DNA from 2 places in the Streptomyces sp. A5-4 genome. Region 1 is predicted to be linked to the other one. Evidence: predicted binding sites of a transcription regulator. Region 1 holds the regulator's gene; the other holds the start of a gene.
The links. Region 1 encodes HspR, which represses chaperone genes until heat shock. Its sites were predicted from a motif close to TTGAGNNNNNNNNNCTCAA; they were not measured.
Positions count from the first base shown of each region.

Region 2: lon (endopeptidase La) is a predicted target of HspR. The motif match lies at 4,138-4,156, and genes of this name have one in related genera.

Region 1 covers NZ_CP178591.1:4,149,717-4,156,862, forward strand. Annotated here, with positions in the region: gene dnaK (molecular chaperone DnaK) at 1-869, shown strand, start outside; gene grpE (nucleotide exchange factor GrpE) at 866-1,531, shown strand; gene dnaJ (molecular chaperone DnaJ) at 1,589-2,770, shown strand; gene ACLLJJ_RS19130 (heat shock protein transcriptional repressor HspR) at 2,772-3,221, shown strand; gene ACLLJJ_RS19135 (helix-turn-helix transcriptional regulator) at 3,382-4,386, opposite strand; gene ACLLJJ_RS19140 (hypothetical protein) at 4,539-4,742, shown strand; gene ACLLJJ_RS19145 ((2Fe-2S)-binding protein) at 4,739-5,062, shown strand; gene ACLLJJ_RS19150 (pyridoxamine 5'-phosphate oxidase family protein) at 5,195-5,611, opposite strand; gene clpB (ATP-dependent chaperone ClpB) at 5,750-7,146, shown strand, end outside.
Region 2 covers NZ_CP178591.1:5,872,631-5,879,776, reverse strand. Annotated here, with positions in the region: gene ACLLJJ_RS27595 (MarR family winged helix-turn-helix transcriptional regulator) at 80-574, opposite strand; gene ACLLJJ_RS27590 (hypothetical protein) at 732-1,382, shown strand; gene ACLLJJ_RS27585 (hypothetical protein) at 1,369-1,620, shown strand; gene lon (endopeptidase La) at 1,701-4,115, opposite strand; gene ACLLJJ_RS27575 (GNAT family N-acetyltransferase) at 4,299-4,982, shown strand; gene ACLLJJ_RS27570 (hypothetical protein) at 5,125-5,706, shown strand; gene ACLLJJ_RS27565 (hypothetical protein) at 5,862-6,629, shown strand; gene ACLLJJ_RS27560 (rhomboid-like protein) at 6,709-7,146, opposite strand, start outside.

The DNA.
Region 1 (7,146 bases):
TCGTCGCCATCGGCGCCTCGCTGCAGGCCGGTGTCCTCAAGGGCGAGGTCAAGGACGTTCTGCTCCTCGACGTCACGCCGCTGTCGCTTGGTATTGAGACCAAGGGCGGCATCATGACGAAGCTCATCGAGCGCAACACGACGATCCCGACCAAGCGCTCCGAGATCTTCACGACGGCCGAGGACAACCAGCCGTCCGTGCAGATCCAGGTCTACCAGGGCGAGCGCGAGATCGCGGCGTACAACAAGAAGCTCGGAATGTTCGAGCTCACCGGTCTGCCGCCGGCCCCGCGTGGTGTCCCGCAGATCGAGGTCGCCTTCGACATCGACGCCAACGGCATCATGCACGTCGGAGCCAAGGACCTCGGCACCGGCAAGGAGCAGAAGATGACCGTCACCGGTGGCTCCTCGCTGCCGAAGGACGAGGTCAACCGGATGCGCGAAGAGGCCGAGCAGTACGCGGACGAGGACCACAAGCGCCGCGAGGCCGCCGAGACGCGCAACCAGGCCGAGCAGCTCGTCTACCAGACGGAGAAGTTCCTCAAGGACAACGAGGACAAGGTTCCGGGTGACGTGAAGACCGAGGTCGAGACCTCGATCACCGAGCTGAAGGAAAAGCTCAAGGAGTCCGGCGACGGCGACAACACCGCCGAGATCCGCACGGCGACGGAGAAGGTCGCGGCCGTCTCCCAGAAGCTGGGCCAGGCCATGTACGCCAACGCCGAGGGCGCTCAGGCCGCGGGCGGCGAGGCCGGTGGCGACGCCGCCGGCGAGCAGGCCAAGGCCGATGACGACGTGGTCGACGCCGAGATCGTCGACGACGAGAAGGACACCAAGTTCACCAAGGGCACGGAGGGCGGCACGGCATGACGGAGGAGACTCCGGGCTTCGACGAGAAGCCCGACGTCCCCTCCGGCGCCACCCCCGAGGACGCCACGCCGAAGGCCGCCGAGCCGGATTCCGAGAAGGAGTCCGGCCCGGCGGCCCCGGCCGGGGACGTACAGCAGGACGTAGCTCTGACCGCGCAGCTCGATCAGGTACGCATGGCGCTCACCGAGCGCACCGCGGACCTGCAGCGGCTGCAGGCGGAGTACCAGAACTACCGCCGCCGCGTGGAGCGGGACCGGGTCACGGTCAAGGAGATCGCCGTCGCGAGCCTCCTGACCGAGCTCCTCCCGACCCTCGACGACGTCGGCCGGGCCAGGGAGCACGGCGAGCTGCTCGGCGGCTTCAAGTCGGTGGCCGAATCGCTGGAGACGGCCGTCGCCAAGATGGGCCTGCAGCAGTTCGGTAAGGAGGGCGAGCCCTTCGACCCGACCATCCACGAAGCGCTGATGCACTCGTACGCGCCGGATGTCACCGAGACGACGTGCGTCGCGATCCTGCAGCCCGGGTACCGGATCGGCGAGCGGACGATCCGTCCCGCGCGGGTCGCGGTGGCCGAGCCCCAGCCGGGCGCGGGCAAGTCGGACGAGGCGGATTCGTCGGCACAGGCATCGGACGAGGAGAGCGGTGGCCCGGACGAGGGCTGACGTCATCAGCGGCAACAGCGCGAGCAGTAGGAAAAGCAGGAAGGAGGGACGTCGGGGATGAGCACGAAGGACTTCGTCGAGAAGGACTACTACAAGGTTCTCGGCGTCCCCAAGGACGCCACCGAGGCCGAGATCAAGAAGGCGTACCGGAAGCTCGCCCGCGAGTTCCACCCGGACGCCAACAAGGGCGACGCCAAGGCCGAGGACCGCTTCAAGGAGATCTCCGAGGCGAACGACATCCTCGGCGACACCAAGCGGCGCAAGGAGTACGACGAGGCGCGCGCCCTCTTCGGCAACGGTGGTCTGCGCACCGGACCCGGAGCGGGCGGCGGCTCGTTCAACTTCGACCTGGGCGACCTCTTCGGAGGCGGCGCACAGGGCGGCACACAGGCCGGCGCCGGTGGCTTCGGCGGTGGACTCGGGGACGTGTTCGGCGGGCTGTTCAACCGGGGCGGACCCGGCACGCGTGTCCAGCCGCGCCGGGGTCAGGACATCGAGTCCGAGGTGACGCTCAGCTTCACCGAGGCGGTGGACGGGGCCACGGTCCCGCTGCGCATGTCCAGCCAGGCGCCCTGCAAGGCGTGTTCCGGCACCGGCGACAAGAACGGCACGCCCCGCGTGTGCCCGACCTGCGTCGGTACGGGACAGGTGTCGCGCGGCGGCGGTGGCGGATTCTCGCTCACCGACCCGTGCGTGGACTGCCGGGGCCGTGGGCTCATCGCCCAGGACCCCTGCGACGTCTGCAAGGGTAGCGGGCGCGCCAAGTCGTCGCGGACCATGCAGGTCCGTATCCCGGCGGGTGTGTCTGACGGCCAGCGGATCCGGCTGCGCGGCAAGGGCACGGCGGGCGAGCGGGGCGGCCACGCGGGCGACCTGTACGTCGTTGTGCACGTGGGCAGCCACCCCGTGTTCGGCCGCAAGGACGACAACCTCACCATCACCGTGCCCGTCACCTACGTGGAGGCGGCGCTCGGCGGCGAGGTGAAGGTGCCGACCCTCGGCGGGCCCCCGGTCACACTGAAGCTGCCCGCGGGCACGCCCAACGGGCGCACCATGCGCGCCCGGGGCAAGGGCGCGATGCGCAAGGACGGCACCCGCGGCGACCTTCTGGTCACCGTGGAGGTCGCGGTGCCCAAGGACCTTGACGACAAGGCCCGGGAGGCGCTGGAGTCCTACCGTGAGGCGACCGCGGGGGAGGACCCGCGGGCGGAGCTGTTCCAGGCCGCGAAGGGAGCATGAGATGGATCCGCGCCGACGACGTAATCCGTACCAGCTGACCGACCAGACACCGGTGTACGTCATCTCGGTCGCGGCCCAGCTCTCCGGCCTGCACCCGCAGACCCTCAGGCAGTACGACCGCCTCGGCCTGGTCTCGCCCGACCGCACGCCGGGGCGGGGCAGGCGCTACTCGGCCCACGACATCGAACTGCTCAGAACCGTGCAGCAGTTGTCGCAGGACGAGGGCATCAACCTGGCCGGCATCAAGCGCATCATCGAGCTGGAGAACCAGGTGACCGCGCTCCAGCAGCGCGTCGCCGAGCTCTCGGCCGCGGTGGAGGGCGCCGCGTCGGCCATGCAGCAGCGCGAGGCGCAGGTGCACGCGTCGTACCGGCGCGACCTGGTCCCGTACCAGGACGTGCAGCAGGCGAGCGCGTTGGTGGTGTGGCGGCCCAAGCGGTCGTCCGAGTAGTTCCCGGGTCCGGCAAGTGCGTGGAAGGCCCTCTCCGTGACGGAGGGGGCCTTTCGCGTGCCGCCGGGCGCGCGACACGGTCGAGCACGGTCGGCGCGGAGTCAGGGAGCGTTCAAGCCAATGTTCGGGGTGCCGGCTCCGGCGACCGCCCCGGTGGTGCTCACTCCGGCGGGGTGCGCAGGTGGTGATCCTGGTTCAGGATGCCCGACCGGGCGATGAGGTAACCGAGTTGGGCGCGGCTGCCACTGCCGAGTGCGGCGTTCAGCTTGGCGATGTGGGTGCGGCAGGTGCGCACGTTCATCCCGAGGCGCCGGGCGATGGAGTCGTCGACGTGGCCCTCGACGAGGAGCTGGGCGATGGAGCGCTGGACGCCGCTGATGCCTTTGGGCGTCGGATCGTACTGGAGCTCGTCGAGGAGTGGCGCGGCGCGGCTCCAGAGCTGTTCGAAGACCTTGACGAGGTACTCGATCAGTCCGGGGTGGCGGAGCTCCAGGGCGACCTGGCGGTCGTTGCGGGCGGGGATGAAGGCGACCGTCCGGTCGAAGATGATCAGGCGCTCGATGAGCTCTTCGAGGGTCCGGATCTCGACCTTGCCCGCGGCCAGCCGCTCCGCGTAGGCGAGCGTGCCCTGGCTGTGCCGGACGGTGTGCTGGTAGAGAGTGCGCATGCCGACTCCGCGATCGACCACGGAGAGGGCGCGTTCGAGGCCTTCGCTGAGACGGTCCTCGCTTCGGCCGCCTCCGGGCTGGACGGTGAGGACCTCGGTGCGGCATTCGGCGGTGGCGAGATCGAGCGCCGCATTGATCCGGTTGACCCCTTCCAGCACCGTGATGGCGTGGGTGGTCGGTGGGTCCTGCGCGCTGATGTCCATGAAAGGCTCGAAAGAGTCGGCCAGTTCGACGGAGCGCCGCCTGCGCTCCTGGATTTCGCGTTCTATGGGGTGGAGTCGCTGGGCGAGTGCGGCGGACGGTGGAACTGGGCGGAGCCAGTCGGAGTCGTCGGGGTCGGGGTGCAGAAGTGCGAAGTCCATCAGGCAGGGCGCCGGTTCCACCTCGGCGCGGGCTATGCGTCCGGAGCGCAGCGCACTGGCGTAAAGACGTCCCCCTGCGTCGCATAGTTCTGTGATCCCGTGAGGATGTGTCTGTTTTGTATCACTTCTGGCCATATCTCCACCCCCCAGGTTCCTGAACGTGCAGGAACATGATGCATCGTGCCGGTGGTGTTCGCGTGCCCAGGTGAGACATCGTCTTAGAGGCGGGGGAGATGAATCCACAAGTGAGGACGAAGCCGACCATGTATAAGCGAATGCTTCGCTCGGTGCTTGCCACCGCTTTCGTCGCGGCCTTGGCCTACGGCACGCTCGGTGCCGGCGACATCAGCTGGAGTTCTCAGGCGGCGCCGCCCGGTGACATCAGCTGGGGCGTCGAGGCAGCGTCCGCGCCTGGTGACATCAGCTGGAATGTCGAGGGTACGCCCGGTGACATCAGCTGGGGCGTCGCGCCGGCAAACGCAGGCGCATGACCGTGCCTCCGGACGACCGCACCTTCAGACGCGAGATGGCCACGGCCTACCGGTCGGGATGGCACTTCATCGATCTGGCCACGGCGATTCCCTACCGTGGCGACTCGTTGATGGTCACTCTGTTCGGCGAACCGATCGTGGTCGTACGCGAAGAGGACGATGAGGACGTCCGCGCCTACCGGTGCCTTCGCCGGCCCCGAGGAGCTCCGCAACCTGTTCGCTGTGCCGTGCGCTACGGCATGGTTTTCGTCAATCTCGACCAGCGTGACCACCAGCTGATCGAACCAGAAGCCAGCACCGCCACCCCCCGCAGTGCCTGACGCGATTCCCCCTTCTTTACCCAATCGCCCAGGCACTTCCCCCACACAGCGGCGTCATCGTGAACCTGAACACGATGGCGCCGCTGTGCTGTGCCCGGACAGGGGCGGCGGCCCCGCGCCCGGGCCCCGCGCTCAGGCCGGGTCGGGTGCGCGGCCCATCGCCCGGTTCAGCGTGATCTCGATCAGGACGCGGTCCGGGTTGGGCGCCGGGGTGCGCCCGTAGCGCTCGGAGTAGCGGCGTACCGCGTCGGCGATCAGCTCCGGCTCCGTACGGACCGTCGCGCGCCCCTCCAGCGTCGCCCAGTGGCGGCCCTTCGCCTGGCAGACGGCGACCGGCGCGCCCGCCGCCCCCGCGGCCCGCACGTTCGCCACCTTCGTGCTGTGCCTGTTGGCGATGACGCGGGCGAGCCCGGCCTCCGGGTCGTAGGTCACCCCGACCGGCACGACGTGCGGCGAGCCGTCGGGGCGGGGGGTCGTCAAGGTGCAGAGGTGGTACTCGCGCCAGAAGGCGAGGTACTCGGGGCTGGGATTGCGGACGTCTTCGGCCATACCGGAAGCCTAGTGCGGGGGATGCGTGCCTTCCCAGGCTTGAGTGGAATAGACTCAACTTTGTGCACGTTCGGTGTGTCATGCAGGGGGCGTCGCAGGGGGACTGAACGCCACCCCGCGAAGGAGGAGAGAGCGCACGTGGATGCGGAGCTGACGAACAAGAGCCGGGACGCGATCAACGCGGCGAGCAATCGCGCCGTGCAGGGCGGACACGCGGATCTGACCCCCGCGCATCTGCTGCTGGCGCTGCTCGAAGGTGAGGACAACGCCAACATCATCGACCTGCTGGCGGCCGTCGAGGCGGACCAGGCGGTCGTACGGTCCGGGGCGGAGCGGATCATCGCCGCGCTGCCCAGCGTGACGGGATCCACCGTCGCGCCGCCGCAGCCCAACCGCGAGCTGCTGGCCGTCATCGCCGACGCCTCGCAGCGCGCGAAGGAGCTGGGCGACGACTACCTCTCCACCGAGCACCTGCTCATCGGCATCGCCGCCAAGGGCGGCCGGGCCGGGGACGTACTGTCCCAGGAGGGGGCCGGGGCGAAGCGGCTCCTGGAGACGTTCGAGAAGATCAGGGGAGGGCGCCGGGTGACCACACCCGACCCGGAGGGTCAGTACAAGGCCCTGGAGAAGTTCGGCACCGACTTCACGGCCGCCGCGCGCGAGGGCAAGCTCGACCCGGTCATCGGCCGGGACCAGGAGATCAGGCGCGTCGTGCAGGTGCTGTCGCGCCGCACCAAGAACAACCCGGTGCTCATCGGCGAGCCCGGCGTCGGCAAGACGGCCGTCGTCGAGGGCCTCGCCCAGCGCATCGTCAAGGGCGACGTACCGGAGTCCCTCAAGAACAAGCGGCTGGTGTCGCTGGACCTCAGCGCGATGGTCGCGGGCGCCAAGTACCGCGGCGAGTTCGAGGAGCGGCTCAAGACCGTCCTGTCCGAGATCAAGGAGAGCGACGGGCAGGTCATCACGTTCATCGACGAGCTGCACACCGTCGTGGGCGCGGGCGCCGGCGGCGACTCCGCCATGGACGCGGGCAACATGCTCAAGCCGATGCTGGCCCGCGGCGAGCTGCGCATGGTCGGTGCGACGACCCTCGACGAGTACCGCGAGCGGATCGAGAAGGACCCCGCCCTGGAGCGCCGCTTCCAGCAGGTGCTGGTCGCCGAGCCCAGCGTCGAGGACACCATCGCGATCCTGCGCGGCCTCAAGGGGCGTTACGAGGCGCACCACAAGGTGCAGATCGCGGACGCCGCGCTGGTCGCCGCCGCCACGCTCTCCGACCGGTACATCACCTCGCGCTTCCTGCCCGACAAGGCCATCGACCTCGTCGACGAGGCCGCGTCCCGGTTGCGCATGGAGATCGACTCCTCGCCCGTCGAGATCGACGAACTCCAGCGCTCCGTCGACCGGTTGCGCATGGAGGAGCTCGCCCTCAAGAACGAGTCCGACGCGGCGAGCAAGCACCGCCTGGAGAAGCTGCGGCGCGACCTCGCCGACCGCGAGGAGGAGCTGCGCGGCCTCAACGCCCGCTGGGAGAA
Region 2 (7,146 bases), 1.7 Mb from region 1:
GGCTCGCTGCTCGGCGCGGTCGGCCGAGGCCACCATCGCCCCGGCCGTCCGACGCAGCCGTGGTCACCCGGGGAGCCGGTCAGCTCTCGGCCCGGCTGTTCAACTGGTGGAGCAGCCGGGCGAGTTCGGCGACCTCCAGCCGGTCCCAGTCGGCGAGCTTGCGTACGTACCGGGCGCGGCGGGCGTCCCGCACCCGGCGGAAGCGCTCGCGCCCCCCGTCGGTCAGCGCCACGAGTGAGGCCCGCCCGTCGGCCGGGTCGGGCTCCCGGGTCACCAGACCGAGGTCCTCCATCGCGCGCAGCTGCCGGCTCATGGTCGCCTTGCCGACACCGAACCAGGCGGCCAGCTCGGTGGCCCGCTGCCGGTCAGCCTCGTCGAGGCGTACGAGCAGCCCGTAGGCGGCGGGCTCCAGCTCGGGATGGACCTCGCGGGCCATGTCGCCGGACGCGGCGCGGGCCCGGCGCAGGAACACCGCCAGCTCCCGCTCCAGGGACAGGAATTCATGGTCCACCCCAGCGCTGCCGACCTCGCCTTCCGGAGCCCGGTGGCCGCCCGCTCCCTCACTTCCGTGCACGTCAGCACTCATCGCGAGCTTTCCCCATCGTGAAGGTTCCTTCAGCGGCGGCCGTTGCCGCAGCTCGGCCAGTATTTCGCAGGAGTGGACCAGCGGCGGTACCCCGCCCCCGCACGGCCTCGGGGGCAATGGCGCGCGGGACACCGTCGAGCGCGACATGGCTGTGATCTCGGGTGAGCTGCACTGTGACGCCGTACGCGTGTCGGGCGGTGATCCCGTGCGGCCGGGTGTCGCCGCCGAGGCCGCGGCCGGTGTCGGGCTCGAGGTCTGGTTCGCGCCCTTCCCGGTGGACCTTCCGGCCGAGGAGATGCCGGCGTCGTTCTTCGCGGACTGCGCGCAGCGGGCCGAAGCGGTGCGGGTGGGTGGGGCCGAGGTCGTATTCGTCGCCGGGTGTGAGATCAGCACCTTCGAGAACGGGTTCATTCCCGGTGCGACGTACGGGGACCGGCTGGACGTCATGGCCGGCGCCGATCCGGAGTGGCGGGGGTCGCTCGGGCCCGTGCTGGAGCGGCTCAACGGGTTTCTCCGCGAGGCCGTCGGCGTCGTACGGGAACACTTCGGCGGCCGGGTCACCTACGCCGCCGGGCCCTGGGCGTTCATCGACTGGGGCCCGTTCGACCTCGTCGGCGTCGACGCGTACCGGGCCGCGTACACCGCCGAGACTTTCCAGGCCGAGATCCGCGAGCATTTCAAGCACGGCAAGCCTGTCGCCGTCACCGAGTACGGGACGTGCGCGTACCGGGGAGCTGCCGAGCCGTGGCGGCATGGCCTGGCAGGTGCCGGAAGGGGCGGTGGTGGACGAGGGTGAGCAAGTCCGTTACTTCAACGACCTCTTGGACGTCTTCGAGGAGGTGGGCGTGGACACCGCCCTCTGGTTCACCTTCGCCGGCTTCGGCAAGGCGGGCGAGCTGGACGCCTCGCCGTACGGCGTGGTGCGGATGCTCGACGCGCCCCCGGAAGAGGATCCGAACGGGGTCCGGGGAGAGACGCACTGGGAGCCCAGGGCGGCGTTCCGTGCCATGGCCGCGAGGTACGGGCAGGGCTGAGGCGGGCCGCGGAGACGGGCCCCGGACAGGCGGGTGCCGAGGTGCCCGGTCTGGACACCTCGGCAGCCGCGGGTCACGCCCTACGCCGCGACCGGGACCTTGATTTCGGTCCCCGCCGGGGCCAGCGCGATCTCCAGGACCTGGCGGACGTCCGTCACCGGGTGGACCTCCAGCTTGTCCAGGATCTCCGCCGGTACGTCGTCCAGGTCCGCCTCGTTCCGCTTGGGGATCACCACTGTCGTGATGCCCGCCCGGTGCGCGGCCAGCAGCTTCTGCTTCAGGCCGCCGATCGGCAGGACGCGGCCGGTCAGGGACACCTCGCCGGTCATCGCCACGTCCGTACGGACCGGACGCCCCGAAAGGAGCGACGCCAGGGCCGACGTCATGGTGATGCCCGCGCTCGGGCCGTCCTTGGGGATGCCGCCCGCCGGGAAGTGGATGTGCACCCCCCGGTCCTTCAAGTCCGCGACCGGCAGCTCCAGTTCCGCTCCGTGCGAGCGCAGGAAGGAGAGCGCGATCTGCGCGGACTCCTTCATCACGTCGCCCAGCTGGCCCGTCAGGGTCAGCCCCGCGGCGCCCGTCTCCTCGTCGGCGAGGGACGCCTCGACGAACAGCACGTCGCCGCCCGCACCCGTCACCGCGAGGCCGGTGGCCACGCCGGGGACCGCCGTGCGGCGCTCCGCCGGGTCCTGCGCGGACTCCGGGACGTGGTGCGGCCTGCCGATGAGCTTGCGCAAGTGCTTGTCGGCGATCGTGAACGGGAGTTCCTGCTCGCCGAGTTCGTGCTGCGCCGCGACCTTGCGCAGCAGCCGTGCCACCGAGCGCTCCAGGTTGCGTACGCCCGCCTCCCGGGTGTACTCCCCCGCCAGCTTGCGCAGCGCGGAGTCGTCGAGGGTGACCTCGCCGGGCTCCAGACCCGCGCGCTCCAGCTGGCGCGGGAGCAGGTGGTCGCGGGCGATGACGACCTTCTCGTCCTCCGTGTAGCCGTCGAGCCTGACCAGCTCCATGCGGTCGAGCAGGGCCTCCGGGATGGCTTCCAGGACGTTGGCCGTGGCGAGGAAGACGACGTCGGACAGGTCGAGTTCGACTTCGAGGTAGTGGTCGCGGAAGGTGTGGTTCTGCGCCGGGTCCAGGACTTCGAGCAGCGCCGCGGCCGGGTCGCCGCGGTAGTCGGAGCCGACCTTGTCGATCTCGTCGAGGAGGACGACCGGGTTCATCGACCCGGCCTCCTTGATGGCGCGGACGATGCGGCCCGGGAGAGCGCCGACGTACGTACGCCGGTGTCCGCGGATCTCCGCCTCGTCGCGTACGCCGCCGAGCGCGACCCGGACGAACTTGCGCCCCATCGCGTGCGCGACGGACTCACCCAGCGAGGTCTTGCCGACGCCGGGCGGGCCGACCAGGGCCAGCACCGCGCCGCCGCGACGGCCGCCGACGACACCGAGGCCGCGGTCGGCCCGGCGCTTGCGCACCGCGAGGTACTCGGTGATGCGCTCCTTCACGTCGTCCAGGCCCGCGTGCTCCGCGTCGAGGATCGCCTTGGCGCCCTGGATGTCGTACTGGTCCTCGGTGCGTTCGTTCCACGGCAGTTCGAGGATGGTGTCGAGCCAGGTGCGGATCCAGGAGCCCTCGGGCGACTGGTCCGAGGAACGCTCCAGCTTGTCGACCTCCTTGAGGGCGGCCTCACGGACACTCTCGGGGAGGTCGGCGGCCTCGACGCGTGTCCGGTAGTCGTCGGACTCGTCCGCCGTCTCCGCGGACTGGCCGTTGATCTCGCGCAGTTCCTTGCGTACGGCGTCGAGCTGGCGGCGCAGCAGGAACTCGCGCTGCTGCTTGTCCACGCCCTCCTGCACGTCCTTGGCGATGGACTCGGCGACGTCCTGCTCGGCGAGGTGCTCGCTCAGCCGCCGCACGGCGAGCTTGAGGCGGGCCACCGGGTCGGCGGTCTCCAGCAGCTCCACCTTCTGGGTGGTGGTGAGGAAGGGCGAGTAGCCGGAGTTGTCGGCGAGCGCGGAGACGCCCTCGATCTGCTGGACGCGGTCCACGACCTGCCAGGCGCCGCGCTTCTTCAGCCAGGTGGTGGCGAGCGCCTTGTACTCGGTGATCAGTTCGGTGACGGAGCCGGGCAGCGGGTCAGGGACGCTCTCCTCGACACGATTGCCCTCGACCCACAGGGCCACGCCGGGGCCGGTCGTGCCCGCGCCGACCCGGACCCGGTCGACGCCCCGGATGAGGGCGCCGGGATCGCCGTCGGAGAGCCGGCCGACCTGCTCGACGGTGCCGAGGACGCCGGTCCCCGCGTACGTACCGTCGATTCGAGGAACGAGAAGCACCTGCGGCTTGTTGCCACTGGAACGGGCGGCGGCCTGTGCGGCCTCCACCGCGGCGCGTACATCGGGATCGGACAGGTCCAGGGGCACCACCATTCCGGGCAGCACGACCTCGTCATCGAGCGGCAGCACAGGCAGGGTGAGTGGATTGGACGTCGATGCCATGATCTCCCCTAGGGCAGTGAAGTTGAGCTATGCCGACTCAATGCTGGGGAGCGACCGAATGTTCCCGAGCCTGCGTTCGCTCTGAGCGATCAGGTGGCGACGATCACGCCGGAGCCTCACCGAGCAGGGCCTGTAATGGCTAATATCCATCAGCAGCCATTACCTAGGAATCAGGAGTACGGCATGACCGGGGCCCCTTTCCGCACCACCGCCGATGCCGTCCGCGCCTGGGTCGACGGCTGGGTCCTGTCCCGGGGTGCGGCGGACCCGCTGCCCCGGCCCTGGGGCCTCACTGTCGATGTCGGCCTCCCGCACCACGCCACCCGGCACGTCATGACCGACGCCGACGAGGCGACCGTCCGCGAACTCGCCGAGGCGTACGCCGCCCCGGCCGTCTGCCTCAAGATCTTCCTGGATCCGGAGACCGTCGCGCCGTGGCTCGGCCCGGGGTGGGTCTCCGACGGTCCCGGCTGGCTGATGACGACCGCCTTGCGCCCGTCCGGCGCCGAGACCCCGGACGGCTACACGCTCAGGTCCTGGACGCGCGGCGGCGTGATCCGGGCCCTCGTCCTCGCCCCCGACGGCGGATTCGCCGCCTGCGGCCAGGTCGCCCCGACCGGCACGACGGCGGTGGTCGACCAGGTGGAGACCTCCCCGGCGCACCGCCGCAAGGGGCTGGGCGGCCTGGTGATGCGCACGCTCCAGGGCGCGGCGTACGACCGGGGCGCGCGGACCGGGTTGCTGGGCGCGACCACCGACGGGCGGGGGCTGTACGAGGCTCTGGGCTGGGAGGTCCGCGCACCGCTGGTCGGGGTGACGTACACGCCGGACGCCGCCGGGGGAACGGGCCGGGCGCGGGGCCGATGACGAGCCCCGCACCCGGGGTGCCGATTCGCCCGGCGCCAGGTGGTGGACGCGGGGCCCCGATAGCCGGAAGCTTGGCCGCACGAGGGCGGGCGCGGCGCGCGGGGCGCGTACTGACCCGATGACGCGAGGAGTTGGGGCGCGTATGCGGCGAAGCGTGTGTGGCGCGGTGGCCGGAACCATGATGATCGCCACGCTGTCACTGACGGGGTGCGGGAGCGGTGACGGCCGCGGATCTGACGCGGGTACGTCCGAGAGCGCGCCCAGCCCCTCGGTCGGCAGGAGCGGCGGCGACCAGACCGGCACCTCCGCCCCGCCGCCGACCGGTGCGCCGACGCCGTCCGCGTCCACACCCTCCGCACCCTCCACCCCCGCGCCCGCGAACGAGCGGCTCGTCACGGTCACCGTCAGCGGCGGGTTCGACGGGCGGCACCAGAGCACTCTCGTCAACGGCGACGGGTCGTACAGGATGCTGTCGCACAGGCCCGAGCGGCCCGAGCACACGGGGCGGATGAAGCCGGCCGAGCTGGCCGAGCTGCGCACGGCCCTCGCGGAGGCCGACTTCGCGAAGCTGCCCCGCCTCAACGTCGCCGATCAGCCCATCGCCGACGGGCTCACCACCGCCGTTGTGCACCGGGGCCACGAGGTGGTGACGGACGGTTCGAAGCCGGTCCCGGGGCTGGACCGGGTCATCGCCGCACTGCCGGCGATGCGCACCGGGGCCTGATCCGCCCGGCCCGACACCGGGCACGGGCCGAGGGTTTCCGGTCACCTACGGACAAAGCGCGGTGGAGGCGCTTCCGCGTCCCGATACTGGCAACCGCACGGCCCGGCGGGCGGCCCGCACGCTGCCCGGCGGGCGTCGTCCGTGGAAGGTGCCAGATGTATCTGCCGTTCTCTACGTCCGCGGCCATCTTGGGGTCCGACACCGGACTGATACGCGAGGTCGGTGAAGGCCACCTCGATTCGTTCCGCCATCTCTACCGGCGGCACTATCCGGCCGTGCGCGCCTACGCCGTCGGGTGCATGCAGACTTCCTACGACGCGTACGAACTGACCTGCCATACCTTCTCCGAGCTGCCGCAACGGGCGCTGACCGGGGAGCCCTTCGTCGAGCGCCGCTATCCCGGCTGCCTGCGGCTCCAACTCCTGGAGAGCGCCCGCATCGCCGCGGTGGCCCGGTGCGCGGACGACGACGAGCGGGCCTCGCCGCAGTTCCACCGGTGGGTGGTCCAGGGGTCCCGCTGGTCGATGGAGGAGAGCGGCCGGCCTGCCGTCGCGTGGGACGCCCTTCCCCGCGACAAGCGCTGCCTGCTGTGGCACGCCGTCGCCGAACAGGAGGAACCGGCTCTGGTGTCACAGGTGACCGGCGCCCCCGCGGGCTCGATCGAAAGGGCCAGGGAAGCGGCCCTGGGCACCCTGCGGCAGATCCGGGCGAATCTGTCCCTGGAGCGGCTGCGACGACCGGACTGCCGGGGCGCGGTGGAACAGTTGATGGCCCGCTACCCGGCAGCGCCCGCGCGGCAGGAACCGTTCGAACACGCCGGTGTGTGCACCGAGTGCGCCGAGCTGTTCAGCGATGTGATCCATCTGGAGACGCGGCTGGCGGCGCAACTGCCCCGTCCGGCACGGGCACCGAGCCGGTGCTGAGCGGGATTCCGGGTCCTGGAGCGCACTCCAAGTCAAGGCCGGGGAAAGGCCGGAGCGGGCAGGGGCAACGCCCGTACCGTCAGCCGGGGACGCGGGCCCGGCGTCGCACCAGCGGCCAGAACGCCACACCGAGCAACAGGGCCAGCGGATGGCCCCAGTTCGTCAGCGGATCCGTGAACGCCAGGAGGTCCTGGAGGAGCATCAGGCCGACGCCGGCCAGGGCGGCCCGGCGCAGCCACGGGGTCAGCAGCCCGGCCAGCGCGCCGACGCTCGCCATCAGGCCGAAGCTGATGCCGTAGTCGAGCCGGTGCAGCGAGCTGTCCGGCAGGTGCCCCGCCAGCACCGAGAGCCCGACCGGGATCTCGGTGGCGAGCGTCGCCACCACATGCCCGAGCAGGAACACCCCCGCCGTACGCAGACCGCCGACTCGGCGCTCCAGCGCGGTGAGGACGAACACGAACCCGACGGCATACGGCGACGCGAGGCCACCGGCGACCCACAGGGCGCTGGCCACCAG